2 regions of the Chryseobacterium sp. P1-3 genome follow, and region 1 is predicted to be linked to the other one. Evidence: riboswitches for the same ligand, from Rfam matches in the RefSeq annotation. Region 1 holds a riboswitch; the other holds the start of a gene.
What was found. A riboswitch is a leader RNA that binds a small molecule or an ion and turns the genes downstream of it on or off. The one in region 1 is predicted to bind thiamine pyrophosphate.
Positions count from the first base shown of each region.

Region 2: linked by a shared signal. The riboswitch ahead of thiM (hydroxyethylthiazole kinase) and the one ahead of thiS (sulfur carrier protein ThiS) in region 1 are both predicted to bind thiamine pyrophosphate.

Region 1 is NZ_JPEQ01000003.1:101,363-107,773, reverse strand. Features, by position in the region: gene HX13_RS02535 (Crp/Fnr family transcriptional regulator) at 1-616, shown strand, start outside; gene panB (3-methyl-2-oxobutanoate hydroxymethyltransferase) at 679-1,494, shown strand; gene HX13_RS02525 (hypothetical protein) at 1,498-1,815, shown strand; partial or broken gene HX13_RS02520 (RluA family pseudouridine synthase) at 1,825-2,503, shown strand; TPP riboswitch at 2,826-2,921, shown strand; gene thiS (sulfur carrier protein ThiS) at 2,979-3,185, shown strand; gene thiC (phosphomethylpyrimidine synthase ThiC) at 3,211-5,022, shown strand; gene HX13_RS02500 (thiamine phosphate synthase) at 5,019-5,606, shown strand; gene thiE (thiamine phosphate synthase) at 5,627-6,241, shown strand; gene HX13_RS02490 (thiazole synthase) at 6,238-6,411, shown strand, end outside.
Region 2 is NZ_JPEQ01000019.1:61,941-68,351, reverse strand. Features, by position in the region: gene tenA (thiaminase II) at 1-165, opposite strand, end outside; gene thiD (bifunctional hydroxymethylpyrimidine kinase/phosphomethylpyrimidine kinase) at 152-985, opposite strand; gene thiE (thiamine phosphate synthase) at 982-1,617, opposite strand; gene thiM (hydroxyethylthiazole kinase) at 1,614-2,411, opposite strand; TPP riboswitch at 2,472-2,564, opposite strand; gene HX13_RS20120 (carbon starvation protein A) at 2,615-4,456, opposite strand; gene HX13_RS20115 (alpha/beta hydrolase) at 4,655-5,686, opposite strand; gene HX13_RS20110 (DUF3037 domain-containing protein) at 5,708-6,091, opposite strand; gene HX13_RS20105 (HipA family kinase) at 6,078-6,411, opposite strand, start outside.

The DNA of each region.
Region 1 (6,411 bases):
ATACATTAATGGCAAAAAGAAACTGAGTTTTCAGAAACATGATACCATCTTTGAGGACGGAGAAACTCCCAAAGGAGTATTTGTTCTGGAGAAAGGTGCTGCCAAACTTTCTAAATCCGGGGCGTTCGGGAAAGACCAGATTTTAAGATTTATCAAAGAAGGAGATATCATCGGCTATCGTTCCCTGCTTTGCGGGGAAAACTTCCAGGCAAAAGCCGAAGCGATGACAGACATTGAATGTGTATTCTTACCTGCAGATATTTTTATGTATCTGCTGGAAGTAGATCCGCAGCTGTCTTTCGTAATGCTTCAGAAAATTTCTTATGAACTTGGAGAATCCTCCAATACCATTACCTTCCTTGCACAGAAAACAGTAAGAGAAAGATTAGCGGAAATTTTATTGCTCCTGGAACAGAAATTAGGAGTAGATCCCGAAGGATTTATTAAAATCTCCTTAACAAGGGAAGAAATTGCCAACATTATCGGTACTGCTACAGAAAGTGCCATCCGTTTGATCTCCGAATTTAAACAGGATAACCTGATTGAAGTGGATGGAAGAAATATTAAAATTCTCAATCACGACAAACTCATGAAACTCGGTCACGTAGTTTTATAAAAATTATACAAAACTTAAGTCGGCTCAAGGCCGACTTTTTAACTTTTAAAAATAGATAAATTATGTCTGTTCACTCTGAAATTAAAAAAGTTACGACTGAAACCTTGCGTAAAATGAAATTCGACAAGGAAAAAATAACAATGCTTACCGCTTACGATTTTACCACGGCAAAGATGGTAGACGCAGGAGGAGTAGATGCTATTTTAATTGGTGATTCTGCAGCAAATGTAATGGCTGGTTTTGAAACTACATTGCCCATCACATTAGATCAGATGATCTATCATGCTCAAAGTGTGGTAAGAGGTACCGACAGAGCTTTGGTGGTAGCAGACCTGCCATTCGGAACTTATCAGAGCAACCCCGAAAAAGCTTTGGAATCTGCAGTAAGAATGATGAAAGAAGGAGGTGCCCATGCCGTAAAAATTGAAGGAGGAAAAGAGATTTCAAAATCTATTAAAAAGATTATCAATGCCGGAATTCCTGTAATGGGACATTTGGGATTAACTCCCCAGTCAATTTACAAATTCGGGACCTATAAAGTAAGGGCAAAAGAAGAAGCGGAAGCAGAAAAACTGGTTGCCGATGCGCAGCTTTTGGAAGAATTAGGGTGCTTTTCTATTGTTTTGGAGAAAATTCCGGCTGAACTGGCTAAGAAAGTAACGGAAAGCATTTCCATCCCAACCATCGGGATTGGTGCCGGATCTCACTGCGACGGACAGGTGCTTGTATATCATGATATGGTAGGGATGAATAAAGGCTTCAGTCCTAAATTCTTAAGAAGGTATCTTGACCTTTATACAGAAATTACAGGAGCTGTATCTCAATATGTGAAAGATGTAAAAAATGTGGAATTTCCAAATGAAAACGAAAGTTACTAATTAATGCAAAATCAACAACAATCTATTCAGGGAATATTATCTATTGCAGCATTGGTTTGTCTTGCTATAGGATGGTTTAATTTATTTTCTCCTGAAATCAATCATCTTCTTTCCAGAAAAGTCTTTTATGTACTAATTGGAGCAAGCTTTTTTATCCAGGCACCCCTGCTTATCAATAAAAATTTTGTTTATGCCATGTATGCTGCAGCAGCGATATGCGTGATAGGAGCATTTCTTCCTGAAAGTTCAGGATTATCCAGCCTGAAAACCATCGGGCTTCTTGCCGGGATTATCCTTTCATTAACGAACAGAAGAAGATAAACGGATAAAATGAAGGAACAAATTGTCTATGAAGACAACCATCTTCTGGTAGTCAACAAAAAAGTCGGTCAGCTTGTACAAGGTGATAAAACCGGCGATGAATCGCTATTAGAAACTGTAAAAAAATTATATAAAAATAAGAGATGCTAAGCCGGGAAATGTTTTTCTCGGCCTGGTTCATCGTATAGACCGTCCTACTTCGGGTCTGGTGATTTATGCTAAAACATCCAAAGCGCTTTCCCGGCTGACCCAGATGGTGAAAAACCGTGAGATTAAAAAGACGTATTGGGCTGTGGTAGCAAAAGAAATGATTCCGCAAAGTCAAAGGTTGGTTCATTACTTAAAGAAAAACGAAAAGAATAATAAAGCGATTGTTTTTCCCAAAGCTACAGAAGGGGCAAAAGAAGCAATTCTGACATACCATGTAATCAAAGCCCTGGATAATTACCTGCTTTTGGAAGTTGACCTTGAAACCGGAAGACATCACCAGATTCGTGCTCAGTTATCTAAAACAGGGGTTCCGATTAAAGGAGACTTAAAATATGGATCACCACGTTCCAATCCGGATGGAGGAATCAATCTTCATGCAAGAAAACTGGAATTTATTCATCCCGTTACTAAAGAAAAAATTGAAATCGTAGCTCCTGTACCACAAAATGATCCTGTATGGAGAGCATGTGAAGAATAAAAAAGAAAGTCTGTTCGGGATAAATATTGGGCTTAATCATGGCGTGAAGCTGGAAGCGGGGAGCTTGAAATAATAAAGGCCGCAAAGGACAATTTTTATCTTTTTTAAATTAAAAAAATAATTGTATCATTAGTCATTAGTAGTTAAACAGAAAGGATTTTCTAACTCCTTTTCTTCCAGTGTTTATACTAATTCCCCTAATCCGAAGCCATCTTGAATCTATAATAAAAATGTTTTCACCATTTTAAACTTTCTGCTTCCATCATCCCGCTTCCATCACTACAAAAAATTTTGTCCATTCTCAAAAAATAACTAACTTCGTCCCATACTTTAGGGGTGTCTGTGTTTACAGACTGAGACTTTACCCTTTGAACCTGATCTGGATCATACCAGCGTAGGGAAAAGTAGATGACTTTGCTGTACATTCTATTGTACAATCATAGCCATTCCTAAAGTGTATTTAAAATTATTAGGAATGGAACTTATCATCAACCACACCCGAAAAACATTTGATGTACTTCCCGAAAATCTGGAAGCATTACTGGCTATGGAATTACCTGGAAAGAAAAAAGGGATTGCTGTAGCGCTCAACAATCGTATTATTCCACTGGCCGCCTGGCCAGAAACATTTCTCAAAGACAAAGATTCAGTTTTAATTATCACTGCCACTCAGGGCGGTTAGTTTTCATATTTAAATACCCAAAATCATGGCTCACTCTATTACATGTTCACCATTTCCGAACTCAAAAAAGATTTATGTTGAAGGAAAAATATACCCTATCAATGTAGCAATGCGTGAAATACAACTTAGCCCGACTAAGCTTTCCAATGGTACTCTGGAGCATAATGCTCCCGTAACGGTATACGATACATCAGGTCCCTATACGGATGAAAATGCAAATATTGATATTCAGAAGGGACTTCCGAGAATAAGAGAACAATGGATTCTGGACAGGAATGACGTAGACATCCTGGATGGAATTACTTCAGAATACGGGAAAGCGCGTTTGGCAGATTCCCGACTTGATGAACTTCGCTTTTCTTACGATCATAAACCTAAAGTGGCCAAAGAGGGAAAAGAAATTACCCAATTGTATTATGCAAAGCAGGGAATCATCACTCCAGAAATGGAATATGTGGCGATCAGGGAAAACCAGCGTATAGAACAGCTTGAAACAGTTTCTGAACAGATGGCTTTCCAACATCCGGGAAACAGCTTCGGTGCTCATACTCCCAAAAATAAAATTACACCGGAGTTTGTGAGAGACGAAATTGCTGCAGGTCGGGCGATTATCCCCAATAATATCAATCACCCCGAAAGTGAGCCGATGATTATCGGACGGAATTTTTTGGTGAAAATCAATGCCAATATCGGGAACAGTGCTGTTTCATCCAGTATTGAAGAAGAAGTAGAAAAAGCAGTGTGGGCCTGCCGTTGGGGAGCAGATACCATAATGGACCTTTCTACAGGTAGAAATATCCATGAAACGAGAGAATGGATCATCAGGAACAGTCCGGTTCCTATCGGTACTGTCCCTATTTATCAGGCGCTTGAAAAAGTAAAGGGAGTACCCGAGGATTTAACATGGGAAATTTTCAAAGATACTTTGATTGAACAGGCAGAACAGGGAGTTTCTTATTTTACCATTCATGCAGGAGTTTTATTAAGATATATTCATCTTACAGCAAAAAGAGTAACCGGAATCGTATCCAGAGGAGGATCTATTATGGCGAAATGGTGTCTTTATCATCATAAGGAAAATTTCTTATATACTCATTTTGAGGAGATCTGCGAGATCATGAAGAAATATGATGTGGCTTTTTCTTTAGGAGATGGCCTGCGCCCGGGTTCTATTGCTGATGCCAATGATGCCGCTCAGTTTGCAGAACTGGAAACTTTGGGAGAGCTTACAAAAATAGCATGGAAACATAATGTACAGGTAATGATCGAAGGCCCGGGCCACGTTCCGATGCATATGATCAAAGAGAATATGGATAAGCAGCTTAAAGAGTGCCATGAAGCTCCGTTTTATACATTAGGCCCTTTGACAACAGATATTGCACCAGGGTATGACCATATTACTTCAGGAATCGGTGCGGCAATGATCGGATGGTTCGGGTGTGCGATGCTTTGCTATGTAACTCCAAAAGAACATTTAGGACTTCCGAACAAAGAAGATGTAAAAGTTGGGGTGGTAACTTATAAACTGGCCGCCCATGCCGCAGACTTGGCAAAAGGACATCCAGGAGCACAATATAGAGATAACGCATTAAGTAAAGCCAGATTTGAATTCAGATGGGAAGATCAGTTCAATCTTTCCCTGGATCCTGATACAGCCAGGTCTTATCATGATGAAACCCTCCCTGCTGACGGTGCTAAGATTGCCCATTTCTGTTCTATGTGCGGACCTAAATTCTGTTCTATGAAGATTACTCAGGAAATCCGTGAATCTGCTGAAAAGGGAATGCTGGATAAGTCTCAGGAATTTATTGAAAGAGGAAAAGAAATATACATATGATCCTGGTTATCACCCCTGAAAAAGCCGTTCGGAATGAAGCAGAAATGATTAACCGGATGTTTGATGAAGGATTAGATCTGCTGCATATCAGAAAACCTTTTTTTAACCGGAAAGAAGTGGCAGACCTGATTGACTGTATTAATCCATCCTTTTATTCCCAGCTGGTTCTGCATACCCATTATGACCTGGGAAAAGATTATCCTGTTTCAAGGTTGCATTTCAGGGAAGCAGACCGGCAGAAGGAAATGTATAAGCCATTTCTTGACGGAAATACTATTATTTCCACTTCGGTACATGACATCACTACCTATAATATGTTAAAAGGAGAATGGGCTTATGCTTTTATAAGTCCGTTCTTTTCGAGTATCTCTAAAAAAGGGTATGGAAAAGATTCAACAGTCATGCAGGAGGTCGGAATGCGAAAGAATCGGGATGTAAAGATGATTGCTTTAGGTGGAATTAATGCAGATACCATTCCATCTGTTTTGGAGAAGGGAGTAGACGGTGTGGCCTTATTAGGAGCCGTTTGGGAAAATGATCAGCCGTTAGAAGCATTTAAAAAATGCAAAAAGACTATTTTTTAATAATATTTCAGATGTAATCAATGGAAAAACTACAATACATTTCACAGGGAAATACTCTGCATGAACAGAAATTAAATATTACCAGGGCTCTGGATAATGGGATAAAATGGATTCAGGTTCGTTGGAAAAATGCTCCCGGAAATGAATTAATAAAGCTGTGTGAGATTTCCAGAACAGCATGTGCGGACTATAAGGCTGTTTGTATCATTAATGATCATGTACAGTTAGCACATGAAGTAGATGCAGATGGAGTTCATCTTGGATTAAACGATAGTTCTGTAGAAGAGGCAAGATTGATATTAGGGGATCACAAAATAATTGGTGGAACAGCGAATACGATTCCGGATGTACTGCAAAGAATACAAGAGGGCTGTGACTATATAGGATTAGGACCGTTAAGATTTACTCCTACCAAAGAGCAGCTGAGCCCCGTCCTTGGTTTTGAAGGATATCAGAAAATGATTGAAACTCTACGTGACCAATCAATAGAAGCTCCGAAAATATTTGCCATTGGTGGTGTTACGCTTGAGGATATTCAGCCTTTACAACAATCAGGTATTTATGGAGTCTCCGTTTCAGCACAGATCACAAAACAACCATCCATCATTAATGAATTTAAAAAAGCAATGATATGAACAATCAGAAATTAATAATAGCAGACAGGACTTTTGAATCCAGATTGTTCCTGGGAACGGGAAAATTCGGAAGTATCAGGGATATGGCAGCATCAGTAGTTGCTTCAGAAACGGATATGGTAACGATGGCATTGAAAAGAATTGATTCCGGATTTGCAGAAGATAACTTA
Region 2 (6,411 bases), on a different contig from region 1:
CAGGCTCCTCCCGAAATGTTCCAGGTATAATGAGTCCTGGGCCATGTAAAAACGGAATTTTTCCTGTGGAAGGCTACCATCGGATAATTCTTTGATAAAAGGCATTTCCAGAATAGACTGATACTGGTCTTCTATAGCCAGCCAGTTTTTTTCAGACCATTTCATTTTTAATAAGTTTTTGCGGGTTAAAGAAATGATTAAGTGGACCATTACCTGATCCTGTCTGTACATCCATTCCGTTTTCTATGGCCTGGTAAATATATTGCTGGCCCAAAGAAACAGCATCATATAAAGTTTTCCCCTGGGCGATATACGCGGCTATTGCGGAAGAAAGCGTACAACCGGAGCCATGAGTATTGTTGGTATTCAGTTTTGAAGATTCAAAAGAATGGTAATGTCCATCCTCATCATAAAACAATGAAGTGATGATTGGAGTTTCCTGATGACCGCCTTTTAGAAGGATATTTTTACACCCAAGCTGTTTTATTTTTTTTCCAGCTGTATACAGGTCATCCAGGGATACTACTTTCATATCTGCTAAAATTGCGGCTTCATCCATATTGGGAGTGATAACATCAGCAATAGGAAATAGCTTTTCTGTAATCGCTTTTATGGTTTCTTCTTCAATCAGACGATGGCCGCTCGTAGCAACCATCACCGGATCAAATACAACAGGTATTTTTTTATACCCGGATAAGGTCGAAACAATGGTTTCCACCAGTTGCGGAGTGTGAACCATCCCGATTTTAATGGCATCGGGGACAATATCTTCCAATATGGCTCTGATCTGGTCTGCAACTGCTTCTATGGGAATCGGGTATATTTTTCTTACTCCCCGGGTATTCTGAACGGGTAATGCTGTCAATACTGAAGTGGAAAAACATCCGAGAGCAGAAGTTGTTTTAATATCGGCCTGGATTCCTGCACCTCCACTTCCGTCAAAGCCTGCAATGGTTAAAACAGATGGATATTTGTATTTTTTCATTTTAAAATCTCATTTTTTAATTCATATGCTGCTTTCTGAGGATCAGCAGCGCTGCATATTGCAGAAACTACAGCAAGACAATCTGCACCTGCGTTGATGACAGCTTTTGCATTTTCAAGATGAATACTGCCGATTGCCACCAAAGGTTTTTCTGTAAGTTGCCTGATTTTGGTAATTCCTTCAAGGCCCCATTCTGTGACCGTATCCGTTTTAGTTCTGGTCTTGAAAACAGGACTGATTCCCAGGTAATCAGATACAGCAGCCTGTTCGTTTTTAAGCTGGGCCAGATATTCAACAGAATAACCAATCATTTTATCCTGAAGATGAGGTCGTTGTCTCAGCTGGGTAGGAGGAGTATCATTATTACCAACATGAATGCCGGCTGCATTTACCTTTTCTGCAACTTCAACACAATCATTAATTATCAATGGGATATTATATTTATGGGTAATTTCAATAAGTTGCTGAGCTTTTCGGAGGAATAGTTCCGTGTTATCATTTTTTTCCCGCAGTTGGATGAGATCTACACCTCCGAGAATTGCCTGTTCAGCAACGGTCAGAAAATTCTTCCCCATACAGTCGGCTTGTGAAATGACCAGGTATAATTGATAAGGAAAAAAAGCAGTACTCATTTTTGCTCTATTTTTAAATGCGCAGTAAACTCTTCTTCTGTTATATTGTATAGTTTATCAATCAGAAGCATTTGCAGACTTCCCGGTCCCGGGCTCTCTTTTGCAGCCAGTTCCCCGGCAATCCCCAATAGACTCATAGCAGATGCCACAGCAAGGGTTTTATCTTCTGCAACACCTGTAAAAGCGCCTATTAATGCAGTAGCAGAGCAGCCTAGCCCTGTTACTTTAGTCATTAGCGGATGTCCGTTTCTAATAAAGAACTGATCTTTTGAATTAAGGATAATATCTGTTTCACCGGATATACAGACAATTGTGTTGTACCGGCCGGCTAATATTTGACCGGCATCAATAGCTTCGTTGCTTTGAGCAGTACTGTCCACACCTTTGGTTACTGTGGTATTGATGTTAGCCAGGGCAATAATTTCAGAAGCATTCCCTCTGATAACAGCAGGGCGATATTGCAAAAGCCGTTGTAAGGTTTGATCACGGAACGAAGTGGCACCGGCACCTACGGGATCCAGAACCCAGGGTTTTTGCATTGTATGAGCTGCTTCGGCAGCGATAAGCATAGATTCAGCCCAGTATTCATCAAGAGTTCCGATATTAATAACTACCGAATGGGCAATATGGGCCATTTCCCTGATTTCAGATCGGGCATGGGCCATAACCGGGGAAGCTCCCACAGCCAAAAGAGCATTGGCGGTATTGTTCATCACTACAAAATTGGTAATGTTGTGAACGAGCGGTGACTTTTGTTTTACAAGCTGGACTTGTTGCCAGAGAGTTTTTTCCATTGTTATCATTTAAAAAAAAATAGCTTTAGGAAAAATCCGGAACAAAAGTACATTTACAAGGAATGTAGATTTGCTTTTCCCTACGTCGGTGTAAGCCGTATCAGGTTCGAAGGGACTCTCTCAATTCTTTTCAGAATACCCCTAAAGCAAAACAAATGTATAAAAATTATAACAATGGTAAAAGGAATTTAAAGAAGACCTTATTATCTTTCCACAAGCTCTTTTACCTGTTCACCATAAAAATCGGTTTCCGTAGTCCTGATTTTTAAAAGCTCATACCACTTTCTGAAAGCACCGATAAAGACAATCAACATCAAAACCATTGCGGTAACGGCAAGAGCTGCCAATAAATATTGTTCCTTCGGAATGTAAATGGTCGTTACCTGGATGTAACCAGCCCAAAATGTGATCCCAGCCATGAAGACTCCCGGAATAGCAGCACACAAAGCATATCTACCCCTGTTCATCCTGATGAGCATCGTAGTGCAAACGATTAGTCCACACGCGGCCAGCAGCTGATTACTGATTCCGAATAACGGCCAGATACTGCTTACATTTCCTGTATACACCAGATATCCCCAGGCAAAAGTGAAAAGAAGACTGCTGATGATAATTCCCGGAATCCAGTTTTTATCATTGAATTTAGGAATAACAGATCCCAGCATTTCCTGTAAAAAAAATCGTCCTACTCTTGTTCCTGCATCTATCGCAGTAAGGATGAATACCGCCTCAAACATGATGGCAAAATTATACCAATAGGCTGTTAACTGATCCATATAAGGAATCTTGTTAAAGATATGAGCCATACCCACAGCCAGGGAAACGGCACCTCCGGTTCTCCCATGCAGATCAATGCCTATTTTTTGCGAGTAATAATCAATATCTACTCCGTGAAGAGCAGGATGAGCAGCAAGGAAAGCATCATAGGATTCTTTAGGAGTATTAATAGCAAAATAATCACCCGGCATTAATGTACAGGCAGCTATTAAAGCCATAAGGGCAACAAAACCTTCTACAAGCATAGCTCCATACCCCACAAAGAGGATTTCTCTCTCTTTATTAAGCATTTTAGGGGTTGTACCCGTAGCAATGACAGCATGAAATCCCGATATGGCACCACACGCAATGACAATGAAGATAAATGGAAGCACAGGACCGCCTATGACTGGACCTCCTCCGTTAATAAATGCTGTAAGGGCAGGCATCTGTATGGTGGGGTGAATAACGATTACTCCTACAGCAAGCATAATGATTGTCCCGATCTTTAAATAGGTTGAAAGATAATCTCTGGGAACAAGCAGCAGCCATACCGGTAATACGGAAGCTAAAAAGCCATATAACGGAATCGCAACTGAAATGGTTTTAATATCCCATGAAAATAAATTGTTCATAGCAGGGTTCTGCATCAGGCTATGCCCGCCAATAATCCCGGCAATCAGAAGTATACCTCCCAGAATACTGGCCAATAGGACACTGTTCTTTTTATAACGCATAATCAGGCCCATAATAATGGCAATTGGCATGGTAATGACCACCGTAAACAGCGACCAGGAAGCCTCATGCATGGCATTGATACAAGCTAATGACAACCCTGCTAATGTGAGAATAAGAATGAACAGAATGGCAAATCCGGCCACAGTACCTGTTGCCTTGCCAATTTCTTTTGAAGCAATTGTTGCCAGACTCTGTCCTTTATGTCTTACAGAGGCAAATAAAACCACCATATCATGTACACCACCACCCAGAACGCATCCTATCAGTATCCATAAAGCACCTGGAAGATAACCGAACTGAGCAGCTAATACGGGACCTACAAGAGGGCCGGCAGCAGCAATTGCCGCAAAATGATGGCCAAACAGTACATTTTTATTCGTAGCAACATAATCTTTACCGTCTGCAAATTCTACAGCGGGAGTTGTATGCTGATCATTAAGCCGGAGTACTTTATTGGCAATGAAAATTCCGTAAAAACGGTAGGCAATCGCAAAAAGGAGAACAGATGCGAATATCAGCGTTAAAGCATTGATATTATTTAAAAAATCCATATCGTTTGTTTTGGTGATGAATAATTAAAAGGATTGGCTGTATTATTAAAAATAATTTAACATTGAGCCAAGTTAATTATTTTATACATTAAAACAGTTGATATGTATATCAATTTAGCAAATTTGATACATTGTATAATTATTTATGATTTATCTGTATGGTTTTTAAGTGTTTATCTGTGGTATTGTGTATACAGATTATTTCTTTTGAGAAACTATAAAGTCAACCATTTGATCCGTAAGGTTATCCAGGTAAGCCTTATCAGTTGTATTGAAGCTGTGTACTCCATTATCAACGACAATTAAAGAAGTCTGGATTTTTGCTCTTTTTAATTTCCGGTAGAGCTTTTTTGACTGGCTTAAAGGAACTACTTTATCTTTATTTCCCTGGACAATTAAGGTGGGTACTCCGGCAGAAGTATAGCTGGCAGGAGAGATGGTTTTTAAATATTCAATGGCCCTTTCCTGATCCTTTTTGATATTATAACCGGAAAGTGCTTTTACCAGATTTTGCTGCAGGTTAACAATCTTCTTTGAAATCCGTCCAATCATAAAAACAGGAATTGTGCCTAGTCTTGTATGGAAAAGTTTGTTTAGGTCAACCGGACCGTAATGGTCTATAACGTAGTTTACCTTTGCTGAATAAGAAGAAAGCTCAGGATTTCCTGTAAAAGCTTCATCAGGAGTATAAGCTGCAAGAAGTGACAGGTGCGCTCCGGCAGAAGCCCCGAATAGCCCTATGTTATTGGTGTCAAAATTATATTTTTCCGCATTTTTTCTTACCCATCTTATGGCATCTTTGGTGTCTTCCAACGGGAGTGGGAAGTGGGTGCTGCTATTCAGGAGAGTATAGTTGATGCTGATAACCGCATACTGCCTGGCTATCAGTTTGGCAATAGTTGTTTCCAGATAGTTGTCTGCATATACAATCTTATCACCTTCTACCCATCCTCCTCCGTGAACGTAGATCAAAACAGGGAATTTTTCATTAGAAGCTGTTTTAGGGGCATAAATATCAAGTGAAACAGGAACTCCTTTTTTATTGACTGTATACTCTATATTTTCCGTAACCAATGCTATTTCAGGAAGTAAAGAGCTCTTTATCCGTGGCGCTTCAGGAGCTTGTGAAAAATTTTGTGAAAAAAATAAACTAGAATAGTTTAAAAGAAAAATAAAAAACAAATTTGTAACAAACCTGTAATTTAAAATATTGTTTAGAATTGATTTCATAAAATTTTTTTAAGGAGTGTGTTACTTTACTAACTCCTCAAAAAGCTTACCAAAAGTAGCATTCAGATCTTTGGATTTTCCGGGATGCGGTCTTGAAGTTTGTATTACAGCACTTCTTACAGCCGTAAGCCAGCGGAAACGTTCAGGAATATCCAGCAGAGCAATAGGGCCTCCGTCTCTTTCCCCATTGGCTATTTTCTGAAAGCTTGCCAGGTTCTGGATAATATCTTCATAATCCAGCTTACTGTGCATCAGTTTAAATTTATCCGGACACAGATAAAATTCAACCCGGATGAATTTTTCTTTTTTGGAAAACATTATCAGTCCGATATTGAAAAATTCTTCTCTCTCAACTTTCGGTACCAAGCGTATTACCGCATATTCGTATATTTTATCCTCTTGCATTTTTAGCTTCGTTTACAAAGATTTGAGAATGTTCTAGCCGGGTTTTCATAAACTGAAAATAAATCTCACGGATTTCATCGGGCGTTTCATCAGCGTCATTCCAGTGTAACCAGTCTTCAGGAATTAAATTGACAATTTCCCGGAAAAGATTATCATTCAATACCGTATGGGCAAACTGATCTGCTTCGTCCAGCATTGTAGCTTTTGGGAGAAGTACATGATCCTTCACATATTTGAATGGTGTCTTGGCTGCTGTGTCAAAATTTTGCCATGAATGATGAAAATAGAACGAAGCCCCGTTATCGATGATCCATAGCTCT